One region of the Halomonas sp. 18071143 genome, then DNA from elsewhere that is predicted to be linked to it. Evidence: predicted binding sites of a transcription regulator. Region 1 holds the regulator's gene; each other region holds the start of a gene.

Evidence for each region. The regulator sigma-54, encoded in region 1, starts transcription at its own class of promoters, with help from an activator protein. The targets are predictions, from matches to a motif close to TGGCACNNNNNTTGCTNT.
Region 2: urtA (urea ABC transporter substrate-binding protein) is a predicted target of sigma-54. The motif match lies at 1,322-1,339, and genes of this name have one in related genera.
Region 3: KVY02_RS17280 (P-II family nitrogen regulator) is a predicted target of sigma-54. The motif match lies at 2,785-2,802, and genes of this name have one in related genera.

Annotation. Positions count from the first base shown of each region.
Region 1 is NZ_CP078120.1:1,434,623-1,438,791, forward strand. It holds gene ptsN (PTS IIA-like nitrogen regulatory protein PtsN) at 1-238, opposite strand, end outside; gene hpf (ribosome hibernation-promoting factor, HPF/YfiA family) at 243-551, opposite strand; gene KVY02_RS06620 (RNA polymerase factor sigma-54) at 649-2,064, opposite strand; gene lptB (LPS export ABC transporter ATP-binding protein) at 2,170-2,916, opposite strand; gene lptA (lipopolysaccharide transport periplasmic protein LptA) at 2,940-3,446, opposite strand; gene lptC (LPS export ABC transporter periplasmic protein LptC) at 3,443-4,027, opposite strand; gene KVY02_RS06640 (KdsC family phosphatase) at 4,028-4,169, opposite strand, start outside.
Region 2 is NZ_CP078120.1:3,638,820-3,642,988, reverse strand. It holds gene KVY02_RS17050 (tripartite tricarboxylate transporter permease) at 1-1,083, shown strand, start outside; gene urtA (urea ABC transporter substrate-binding protein) at 1,426-2,778, shown strand; gene urtB (urea ABC transporter permease subunit UrtB) at 2,859-4,169, shown strand, end outside.
Region 3 is NZ_CP078120.1:3,685,867-3,690,035, forward strand. It holds gene KVY02_RS17265 (ferredoxin--NADP reductase) at 1-322, shown strand, start outside; gene glnK (P-II family nitrogen regulator) at 512-850, opposite strand; gene KVY02_RS17275 (ammonium transporter) at 1,064-2,311, opposite strand; gene KVY02_RS17280 (P-II family nitrogen regulator) at 2,370-2,708, opposite strand; gene KVY02_RS17285 (accessory factor UbiK family protein) at 3,059-3,400, shown strand; gene KVY02_RS17290 (ABC transporter substrate-binding protein) at 3,831-4,169, shown strand, end outside.

The DNA of each region.
Region 1 (4,169 bases):
AGCCAGCAATGGGCGTGCTGCAGTGAGGACTGCGTGCATGGGGGATGGCTACGCCATTGCCGATACCAGTGCTGCCCAGCCGTTCACGGCCAATCAGGCGACTGAAGACTTCCTGACTGTCCAGGCTGGGCGTGTTCTGAGCGATAAAGGTGCTGAAAAACTCCAGCACCCTTTTTTTGCTGCCCCCGGGCACGTCGTACAGCACGCGCTCCGGGGGGAGTATGGTTTCCAACGTCATCGGTTTAACGCACGCCAGCGCCTTGGGCGCGGGCTTGTGCTTTTTCCTTGTGTTTTACCAGCTGACGGTCGATTTTGTCCGCCAGGGCGTCAATGGCCGCGTACATGTCATTATCCTGCGCTTCCGCATGCAGGTCTGCTCCTGCGGCATGCAGCGTGCAAGCCGCTTGCTGGCGCTCCTTTTCGACAGATAAGGTGACCTGGACGGTCGTGATGTTGTCGTAGTGACGCTCAACGCGTTCCAGCTTTTCGTTTACGTAGTCACGCAAGGCGTCAGTCAGTTCAACGTGATGACCAGTGATGTTTACTTGCATTGACGTGCTCCTTATCCATCGGACTGTACTTCGATTGTAACCCTTTTTGGGCCATTGCAAAGCCCTCGCCGCGAGTTTGTTGGGCAAGAGCGTTTAACTAGCGCAAACGGCGTCGCTCGCTCGACGAAGGTATACCCATCGACTCTCGGTACTTGGCGACGGTGCGGCGTGCCACGGTAATGCCACCCTCTTCCAGCAGGGTGACCAGGCGACTGTCGGAGAGTGGCTTGCCTGGCGGCTCGTCCTGAATCAGTTTCTTGATGCGTGCTCGAATGGCCGTGCTGGAGTGGCTGTCGCCGCCCTCCTGGCCGCTGACCTGGCTGGAGAAGAAGTACTTGAGCTCGAAGACCCCGCGCGGGGTATGAATGTATTTCTGGGTGGTGACCCGGGAGATGGTCGATTCATGCATCTCTACCGCTTCGGCGATATCGGCCAGAATCAGCGGTTTCATGGCCTCTTCACCCTGCTCGAGGAAGCCTATCTGGCGGGCAATGATCTCGCGCCCCACGCGCAGCAGCGTGTCGTTGCGGCTCGACAGGCTCTTGATCAGCCAGCGAGCCTCCTGGAGGTGCTCTTTCAAAAACTGGTTGTCCTGGCTCTTGTCGGCGCGCTTGATCAGGCTGGCGTAGTCGGGCTGGATACGTAGCCGAGGCAGCGCTTCCGGGTTGAGTTCCAGATGCCAGCCCTCGTGATCGTGACGTACCACCAGGTCCGGCGTCACATAGCTGTCGTCGGTGACGCCGTAGGCGCTTCCGGGGCGAGGGTCAAGGCTGCGGATTAAACGAATGACATCGTCCAGCTGCTCGTCATCGAGGCTCAGGCGTCGTTTCAGCAGGCGCATGTCGTCCTTGCCCAGCGCTTCGAGAAACTGGCGTACCAGACGCTTGGCGGGCATCAACAGCGGAGTGTCTTCGGGTAGCGCGGCCAGCTGCAGCATCAGGCACTCGCGCAGGTCACGGGCGAACACGCCAGTAGGCTCGAACTGCTGCAGGCGCAGCAAGGTGTTTTCGACCTCGCGTTGGCTCAGGCCATCGTGGCCCTGCGCCTTGAGCCCCTCGCGGATGTCGTTGAGCGGCTGGGTCAGATAGCCGTTGGCATCCAGCGCATCGATGAGGCTCTCGGCAATGGCTTGCTCACGCGCAGAGAAGTCGGTCATGGCCAGTTGCCAGAGCAAGTGCCCGTGAAGGCTCTGCCCGGCCGCCTGGCGCTCGAAGTCCGGGCCTTCGCTACTGCCGCCCGCGCTGCCCATGTCCTGGTAGGTGTCGGACCAGTCGCTGTCCACGGAGAGCTCGTTGGGAATGCTGTCTGCCCACTCGGCTTCCTGAGGCTCGCTGACCGCCTGTTCGCCAAACTCATCCTCCTGTTCGAGCATGGGGTTGGCATCCAGCGCCTGCTGAATTTCTTGACGAAGGTCCAGCGTCGATAGCTGAAGCAGCGCAATGGCCTGCTGCAGCTGAGGTGTCATGGTCAGCTGTGTGCCGATGCGCAGTTGAAGAGAAGCTTTCATGACCATCTGAGAACCACTCGTTAATCAGAAAGCTCCACCCTAGAGCGACTCTCCGTTTGGTGCAAGTGCAATAAGCATGCCACTAAATAAAATGTCTTCGTGGGCCATTATTTAAAGGCGGAAGTCGGCGCCCAGGTAGACGTCGCGCACCTTCTGGTTATTGAGAATTTCCTGGGGGTTTCCACTGGCTATGATGTGTCCGTCGCCAACAATATAGGCAATATCGCAGATATCCAGGGTTTCACGCACGTTGTGGTCGGTAATCAGCACGCCAATATGGCGCTTCTTGAGCGCGCGTATGATCGACTTGATATCGCCCACGGAAATGGGGTCGACGCCAGCAAAAGGTTCGTCCAGTAGAATGAAGGCGGGCTCGGTGGCCAGCGAGCGGGCAATTTCCACCCGTCGCCGCTCGCCGCCCGACAGGCTCATGCCCAGGTTGTCGCGAATATGGGTGATGTGGAAGTCTTCCAGCAGGGATTCGAGCTTCGCTTCTCGGCTATTGCGGTCCAGCTCCCGGCGCGTTTCCAGAATGGCCATGATGTTGTCGGCCACCGACAGCTTGCGAAAGATCGATGCTTCCTGGGGCAGGTAGCCGATACCCGCCAGCGCGCGTTCATGCATGGGCGCCCGGGTCAGGTCGAGATCGTCGATGCCCACCTTGCCAGCATCGGATTTCACCAGGCCGACGATCATGTAGAACGAGGTGGTCTTGCCCGCGCCGTTAGGGCCCAGCAGGCCCACCACGCTGCCCTGGGCAATTTCCAGATTGATATCCTTGACCACGCGGCGGCGTTTGTAGCTCTTGGCCAGATGCTGTGCATGGAGTGTCTTGACCGCTGCGGTGTCGGGGGTCATCGCTGTCACGGGGCGTCCTCTCGCTATTGTTCGGGCTGCAGGGTCATGCGGATGCGCTGTGGCGAACTGCCGCTGACATCAGAGCGCGCTTGCACCACCCCGCGGTCGATGAAGTATTCGAGCCGTCCCCCCTGGAAACGATCCCCTTGCTGGGTCAGTTCGGCTTGGTCGATGAGCTCGACGCGGCGTTCGGACACGTGGTAGACGATGCGGCGCGCCCAGCCTTCCATGGGCGTCGTCTGGTCTTCCAGTTGATTGCGCAGGTAGGCACGCTCGCCCGTGGCGACGGCCCGGGAGAGTTCGCCGGCCTGGTTGCGGTGAATTTCGACACGCTCTCCCCGCAGCTGCATTTCACCCTGACGAATATCGACATTGCCAGAGTAAACCGCCGTGCCCGCGCGCTGGTCCAAGTCCAGGCGGTCGGCCTCTACTTCGATAGGGGCTTGTTGTTGAGCAGTAGCAGGCAGCGCGCCTACGACTACCATGGGAACGGCAAGGGCGAGCAGTGCCGTACGAAGCAGGGCGTTCATGGCGACTCCTGAGAAGAGTGGGGGGCGGGCGGATGCACGCCGCGCACGTTATTGATCAAGCTGACACGACTATCGTCCAGCCAGACATCCATACGGGATGCCTCGATACGTTGGGGCGGCTGCTGCAGCACTACGGGGGTATCGCTCCAGGCATGACGTGCCAGGCCATCATAATGCAGCAGGTCGGTATCCAGCTGCCAGCCTTCGTCTGGTGCCAATAGCCGTGCCGATCCGGCCAGCGTCAGCGCCTGGGTGTCCGTGTTCAGGGTACCGGTATCGGCAACCGCCAACCACTCACGCTGTTCACTATCGAACAGCGTGGCGCGCGGTGACGTGACGTTGGTCATCGCCGCTTGCGGGGTATGTACCAGTCGCGGCGCGACCAGCGACTGTTGCAGAGTGCCATCTTCACCAAACAGAGTGATCTCGGCATTCTCCAGCACGTGTCCGGGCTCCTGAGCCTGAGCCTCAGGATCTACCTCGCGCTGCTGGGGCGCGCGGGGGTCCAGCCAAACCAGCAGTCCCCCCAGGGTGATGACCAGCCCCGTCAGCCAGACGCGCTTTTTCACCCTGATGCCCATTCAGGTGGAGCCGTGTAGGTAAGTGTCGAGCACGGCGTCCCAGTGCCCCTGGCTGGTCAGCAGCGTGTCGCAAATTTCGCGAACGGCGCCATGTCCGCCCAGACGGTCGGTAATCCAGTCGGCGTGGGTATGCATGTAGTCC
Region 2 (4,169 bases), 1.7 Mb from region 1:
GTCAGCTTTGGGCCTCCCGAATATTTCGCGCTCATGGTGCTGGGCCTGACGGCGGTCGTCTCGCTGTCGGACAAGTCGCTGGTGAAGGGTCTGATTGCGGCGGTGATCGGCGTCATGATCTCGATCGTCGGCATCGACATGCAAACCGGCATCGAGCGCTACACCTTTGGCTCGATTCAACTGCTCGACGGCATCGACTTCCTGGTCGTGGCGCTGGGTATCTTCGCCCTGGCGGAAGTGTTCTACATGCTGCTGCGTGGGGGCGGTGGCAAGGAAGCGCCGCGCAATGCCATTGGCTCGCTCAAGCTGAGCGGCAGTGAAATGAAGCAAATCGCAGGTCCTGTCAGCCGCAGCTCGGTGCTGGGCTTCTTCACCGGCGTACTGCCGGGGGCCGGTGCCACCATTGGTTCTTTCCTGGGCTACAGCATGGAAAAACGCCTGGCCAAGGATGGTGACACCTTCGGCAAGGGCAACATCAAGGGCGTGGCAGCTCCCGAAGCGGCCAACAACGCTGCCTGTACCGGCTCGTTCGTACCGCTGCTGACCCTGGGGGTGCCTGGCTCGGGCACCACGGCGGTGCTGCTGGGTGCGCTGCTGGTCATGGGCGTGACGCCTGGCCCCATGATGCTGGAGCAGCGCCCGGACGTGTTCTGGGGGGTCATTGCCAGTATGTACATTGGTAATATTTTCCTGCTGGTACTCAACCTGCCGCTGATTCCGCTGATCGCCAAAATTCTCGATATGCCGCGTCCGCTGCTGCTCTCGATGATCCTGATCTTCTGCATGATCGGTGTTTACGGCATGAGCTTCAGCGTCTTCGACCTGCTGCTGCTGCTGGGCTTCGGCCTGATCGGCCTGGGCTTGCGGCTGTTCGGCTTCCCCACGGCGCCGCTGATTCTGGCGCTGATCCTGGGCAGCCTGATGGAAGAGTCCATGCGCCGCGCACTGCAGATTTCCGGAGGTGACTGGTCCATCTTCATCGACAAGCCTATTTCACTGTCACTGCTGATCATTGCGGCTCTGTCGCTGGGCATGCCGCTGCTGAAAAAGCGCCGCAAGCAGAAGGCCATGGCCGCCAAATAAGCGATTGTTGGGTGGTGGTGATGGAGTGAGTTTTGGCGTTGTCAGCGCCCGGGGGGAACCCCGGGCGCTTTTTTGTGTGCATGCACCCCTCTTTGGTGCAAGGCGCTTTGCTGGTGCATGACAACTGTGCATGGTGCCTCTCGGCTTGCCCTGAATTAGTGCGTCTGGCGCAATGCGGGTTTTTTTGAGTATCGCTAACTGTCTGATTGTCATTGTCTTAATAGGCTTTGATTCAATCTGGCGCACCCCTTGCAGTGTGAAAGGTGGATTAGCCCACGGCGGGCGAATGCCCGCTCTACGCGCCTATAACAAGCCCCTTCCAAGGGGTGCAAGGAGGTTCAAGTGACCACATCGCAACGCAAGACACACCCTCGTACCCTTGGCCGTTTCGCCACGGCCGCCCTGGCCGCCGCCATCATGGGCGCCAGCGCCCAGGCCGTTGCCCAGGACAACGACCCGATCAAGGTGGGTATTCTGCACTCCCTCTCTGGCACCATGGCCATCAGCGAATCGACTCTGAAAGACACCGTCGAAATGCTCATCGACCAGCAGAACGAAGCCGGTGGCCTGTTGGGGCGTCAGTTGGAAGCCGTGGTGGTCGACCCCGCTTCCAACTGGCCGCTATTCGCCGAGCGTGCCCGCGAGCTGCTGGCCCAGCATGAGGTAGACGTGGTGTTCGGTAACTGGACCTCGGTATCCCGCAAGGCGGTACTGCCGGTGTTCGAAGAGCTGAACGGCCTGCTGTTCTACCCGGTACAGTACGAAGGGGAAGAGTCTTCCGAGAACGTCTTCTACACCGGCGCGGCACCCAACCAGCAGGCCATTCCTGCGGTGGAGTATCTGATCAACGAAGTCGGGATCGAGCGTTTCGCGCTGATCGGCACCGACTACGTCTATCCGCGCACCACCAACCGGATTCTGGAAGCCTTCCTGAAGGATGAGCACGGGGTGGCCGAAGAAGACATCATGGTCAACTACACCCCGTTCGGCCATTCGGACTGGCAGAACATCGTCTCTGAAATCCGTCGTTTCGGTGAAGAGGGCAAGCCCACGGCGGTGGTCTCCACCATCAACGGCGATGCCAACGTGCCGTTCTACCGTGAGCTGGCCAACCAGGGGATCGATGCCGCGGATATTCCCGTCATCGCTTTCTCGGTGGGTGAGCAGGAGCTGTCCGGTATCGATACCGGGCCGCTGGTGGGCCACCTGGCCGCCTGGAACTACTTCATGAGCGTGGACACCGACGCCAACTACGACTTCATCGACGCCTGGATCGACTGGACGGGCGATGAAGAAGCGGTCACCAACGACCCCATGGAAGCCCACTACATCGGCTTCAACATGTGGGCCGAAGCGGTGCGTAAGGCGGGTACCACCGATGTGGACGCGGTGAAAGATGCCATCATCGGCGTGACCGTGCCTAACCTTTCCGGTGGCTATGCCGCCATGATGCCCAACCACCACATCACCAAGCCGGTATTGATCGGTGAAGTGCAGGACAACGGCCAGTTCGACATCGTCTGGCAAACGCCGTCCACCGTGGCAGGCGATGCCTGGTCGGATTACCTGCCGGGTTCTCGCGACCTGATTGCTGACTGGCGTGCACCGATGCGCTGCGGCAACTTCAACGTCGCCAACGGCTCGTGCGGTGGCAGCACCGCAGCAGAAGAAGCCGAAGCGGCACTCGCCGAGTAACCCCCCTCCCTTGCCGCGAGCCTTCGCGGCAAGGGAGCACGCTATCTCTCCCCATTGATGATCACCAAAGGAAGAACCCCATGAGGCGTTTCCTTTCTGGGGTGTTGTGTCTGCTGTTGCTCAGCATGGCGACGTTGTCGCAGGCACAAACCCCCACCACACCTTCTGATGACGACGCGGCACTGGCGCTGCTGGAAGCGCTGGACGTGGAGAACTTCCGCGCCAAAGGCGAGGCCATCAACGCCATTGTGCAAAGCGACGACGAACGCGCCCGGGATTGGCTGCAAGCCTTGCTCGATGGCCGCCTGCAGCGCACCAGCGAGGGTCGCTTCGTCGTGGTGTTGAACAACACCGGGCGTGACTGGCCCGTGGCCGATGCCTTGACCGACGAGCCGCTGGGCGAGATGTCCCGCCGCGACCTCAACCGTATCGGCATCAACAACGCCCTGCGCAACCAGCTGCGCAGCGCCATCGCCGTGGTCGACCTCTACTCCCCCAACGTGGAACGCCGCCGTACCTCCGCCGAGCGCCTGCTGGGCGAAGTGGACGAGACGCTGGCCGAGCCTCTGGAAGCGCTGATTGCCGAAGAAGAGGATAGCCAGGTGCAGCGCCGGTTAGCGCAGGCACTGGCCATTTATCAAACCGAAGCGGGCCAGATGGAAGGCGTGGAAGCGCTGCGTGGCAGCCTGCATCCGCGTGCCCGTGTGGCGCTCAATCGCGCGGCCAATGGCGATGACCCGGTGGTCGCCGACGCGGCCAGAGAAGCGCTCCTCAGCATCGAGCAAAACCTCAAGCTCAATCGTGGCCTCGAAACGCTCTACTTTGGCCTGAGCCTGGGGTCGGTACTGGTGCTGGCGGCCATCGGCCTGGCCATCACCTTTGGCGTCATGGGCGTGATCAACATGGCCCACGGCGAGCTGATGATGCTGGGCGCCTATACCACCTGGATGATGCAGCAACTGCTGCCGGGCCAGCCGGGGCTGGCGCTGATTCTTTCCATTCCGGCGGGCTTCATGGTGGCCGCCCTGGTGGGCATTGCCATCGAACGGGGCGTGATCCAGTTCCTCAAGGGCCGCCCGCTGGAAACGCTGCTGGCCACGTTCGGTATCAGCCTGATTCTGCAGCAGCTGGTGCGCACGGTGATCTCTCCGCTCAACCGCACCGTGGTGACGCCCGAGTGGATGAGCGGCTCGCTGGTGATCAACGATGCGCTCTCGCTGACCCTCAACCGCATGTTCGTGCTCGGCTTTGCGCTGGTGGTGTTCGCCGGACTGATGCTGATCATGCGCCGCACGCGGCTGGGGCTCGAAGTGCGCGCCGTGACCCAGAACCGCGCCATGGCACGCTCCATGGGCATCCGGGCCACTCGGGTGGACATCATGACCTTCGCG
Region 3 (4,169 bases), 1.6 Mb from region 1:
TGCCGACTTCATCACCAAGGAATTGCCCGCCCACGAGTACCTGGGTGAAGAAGTCGCCGAAAAGCTGGTGTACTACCCCACGGTCACCCGTGAAGAGTTCCACACCATGGGCCGCCTGACCGACCACATTCGCAGCGGCAAGCTGTTTGCCGACACCGGCCTGCCGCCCATCGACCCGCGTCAGGACCGCGCCATGATCTGCGGTAGTCCTGCCATGCTGGACGACACCAGCGCGCTGCTGGATGAGCTGGGCCTGAACATCTCCCCGCGCATGGGCGAACCAGGCGACTACGTCATCGAACGTGCTTTCGTGGAGAAGTAAGTCTAGCGGTGAAGGGTGAAGGGTGAAGGGTGAAGGGTGAAGGGTGAAGAATAGATCGTAGCCTTTGACACCCCTCATCTTATGCGCAAAGCCCTGCAAAAAGCCCCTGTGGATTTTATCCACAGGGGCTTTGTCTACTCGGCGCGACTGGCTCTTCACGCCTTGCCCTTCACGACTTACCCTTCACCGTTAGACAGCGTCTTTGCCGGTTTCGCCGGTACGGATACGAATCACCTGCTCCAACGGCATCACGAAGATCTTGCCATCGCCGATCTTGCCCGTATTGGCCACTTGGGTGATCGCATCGATGACCTGTTCGGCCATATCATCGTCCACGGCCACTTCCAGCTTCACCTTGGGCAGGAAATCCACCACGTATTCCGCCCCACGATACAGCTCTGTGTGGCCTTTCTGGCGACCAAAGCCTTTCACTTCCGTCACCGTAATACCCTGCACGCCGATATCGGAAAGCGACTCGCGTACGTCATCAAGCTTGAACGGCTTGATAATGGCTGAGATTAATTTCATGACCACATCCTCTGGTTATGCAACGGTTGTCTTGACCGGATACAAGGCGGCGCGACGTTGACCCTCCTCACGCCCGTTGCACTTAGCATACACCCGCCAGCCCCGAGAATAAAAAGCCCTTGTGCCTGGCACGTATATGCGCCGCTACATACGGCAAAAGGCCTCCCATCGGGGAGGCCTTGAGTAGCAGTGCCGCTTGCTATGGCACAGTGCTTATTTCTTGACGCCAAACTCAGGGTAGGCTTCCAGGCCACACTCTGCGATATCGACGCCTTCGTACTCTTCTTCTTCGCTGACACGGATACCCATGACCGCTTTCAGCACCAGCCACACCACCAGGCTCGCCAGGAATACCCAGCCGAAGATGCCCACGATACCGATCAGCTGCGCGCCGAAGGACGCATCGCCATTGTTCAGCGGCACGGCCAGCACACCCCAGATACCCACAACACCGTGAACCGAGATAGCACCCACAGGGTCATCCAGCTTCAGCTTGTCCAGCGTGACGATGGCAGCGACCACGATCAGACCACCGATAGCACCAATCACGGCGGCACCCAGCGCGGAAGGCGACAGCGGGTCGGCGGTAATGGCGACCAGGCCTGCCAGCGCACCGTTCAGTGCCATGGTCAGGTCCGCCTTGCGGAACCACAATTTGGCCAGCACCAGAGCTGCAATCACGCCACCCGCGGCCGCTGCATTGGTGTTCACGAACACTTGAGCAACGTTGTTGGCCGACACGGCATCCGACATTTTCAGCTCGGAACCACCGTTGAAGCCGAACCAGCCCATCCACAGGATGAAGGTACCCAGCGTGGCCAGCGGCATGTTGGCGCCCGGAATCGCGTGGATAGAACCATCCTTGCCGTACTTGCCCTTACGGGGGCCCAGTACCAGCACACCTGCCAACGCTGCAGCGGCACCGGCCATGTGGACGATACCCGAGCCCGCATAGTCAGAGTAGCCAACGCCATCCAGCCAGCCACCGCCCCAGGTCCAGTAGCCAGACACCGGGTAGATGAAGGCGGTCATGACCACGGCAAACGCCAGGAAGGCCCACAGCTTCATACGCTCGGCCACGGCACCAGAGACGATCGACATCGCCGTTGCGACGAATACGACTTGGAAGAAGAAGTCCGAACGCATGGAGTAGTAAGGGGCATCCTCACCACCGGCCAGCACCGCATCGACGCTGTTCTCGGCACCGATCAGGAACCCAAGGCTGGGCAGGAAACCGCCTTCGCCGCTGGAGTACATGATGTAGTAGCCCACCAGCAGGTACATGGTGCAGGCAATGGCAAACAGCGCAATGTTCTTGGTCAGAATTTCAGCGGTGTTCTTGGAACGCACCATACCGGCCTCGAGCATCGAGAAGCCGGCGGCCATCCACATGACCAGTACGCCGCAAATCAGGAAGTAAAACGTATCGAGCGCGTAGCTCAATTCTGTAAGCTCGTTCATCAGGTGTTCCCCGTGATCCAAGAGAAGTTATTGATGGGTCGTCGTTGTGTAGGCTGGCCTATACCGCGTCGGCGCCGCGCTCTCCGGTACGAATACGAATGACATCTTCCAGCGGCGTCACGAATACCTTGCCGTCACCGATCTTGCCGCTGTTGGCAGCGCTGCAGATGGCATCCAGCACGCTCTCCAGACGCGCATCGTCCACGGCCACTTCCACTTTCACCTTGGGCAGAAAGTCCACTACATACTCGGCACCGCGATACAGCTCGGTGTGGCCTTTCTGGCGACCAAATCCCTTGACCTCAGTAACCGTAATCCCCTGCACGCCGTTGTCGGCGAGTGCTTCACGAACGTCGTCAAGCTTGAAAGGCTTGATGATAGCGGTGATGAGTTTCATCCCGGATCTCCCCTGCTGGTTCAGTCCCACTCGGTGGAGAGCGGCGTGGCCGCCCGAATTTAGTGCTTGCCCTACTAATGCTCATACCGTGCCACTGGTTTTTTTCTTATTTAAATTCATGCCCTTAAACATTAAAAAATACGTTTCAAGAGCATCAGCAGGGCGACTATCCACCTCCTCCTACCCGCCACTGCACTAAAAAAGCACATCACCAAAAGCTCAATGCTTCTTTTTGATGCACGAGCGCATTGCAGGAGAAAACGCACGCGGGGCATGCGGATTGCCAAAGGGTTGCGTATCCTTACAGGTAAGCTATCCACATTTATGCGCCACCGTTTAAGGAGAGAGCCATGACGCCCCAGGATCGCATCAGCCGTTTAGCCCAGCAGATAGGCGACCGTTTACAGAACGCTTCCCAGGCCCCGGAAGACATTCAGAAAGGCGTGCAGCAAGTGGTGCGGGGAGCCTTCGACCGCCTGGAGCTGGTATCACGGGAAGACTTTGATATCTTGATGGATGTACTGCAGCGCACGCGCGCGCGCGTCGAGGCGCTGGAGCGTCAGGTAGCCAGCCTGGAAGCCACGGTGGAAGCAGCCAGCGCCGCACAGGCCACGCCCATGGAAGCCGAAGTACCACCAGCCCCCGCAGAGCCTGCCGAGCAAGACAAACCCACCCCAGGCAAGCCAGGCTGAAACAACGCTGGGTGCCTTTCCACAGGCCCCAGCATCTCCCTCCCCAAAAAATGAACAATAATCAATATCATTGACAGCATGAGCGAGCATGCTATCGTGCAGACTCGGCGTTAAATCTATCGGCGCTTTTTAGCACCATCACAGCGCATTTTTCAGGTCATTTAGCCCATTAGCTCATTGCCTCATGCGCCAGCCCTCCTGCGGTGCACCATCTGATATCACGCCACACGCAGGTATATGGCTTTGGCTGGACATCAGCGATTACCCCGGCGGTAACGAGTCTCTGAAACCTTGACAGCCGACCACCAGATCAAAACCCACTTGAGTCGCTAGGCCCGGGCATGGGCCGCGCGCCCTGCTCGGGCGTTTCCAGTTGCAATTGATAAACAGAATCGTTTAAATGAGGCGCTTATTGTCAGGTGCCCACTCCATGCGCTGCTTCTCCCGACTCCCAACCATAGCCCGTAGCTGCTGGCTTGCGGCAGCCTTGCTGTTTAGCGCCGCCAGCCACGCCCAGTGGGCCACCATCGACTGGACCATCGCCGAAACGCTATTGGCGATTGACGCGCCGGTCAGCGGTATCGCCCAACAGCCGGCATATCACGATTGGGTGGGCGAACCACACATTCCAGAACACGTTAGCGACATTGGCCTGCGCACTCAGCCCAACCTCGAGCTGCTGGCCCAATCACCACCCGAGCAAACCCTGCTCTCGCCCATGTTTACCGGACTGGTTCCTCGGTTGGAGCGCATCGCACCGGTGGGCACG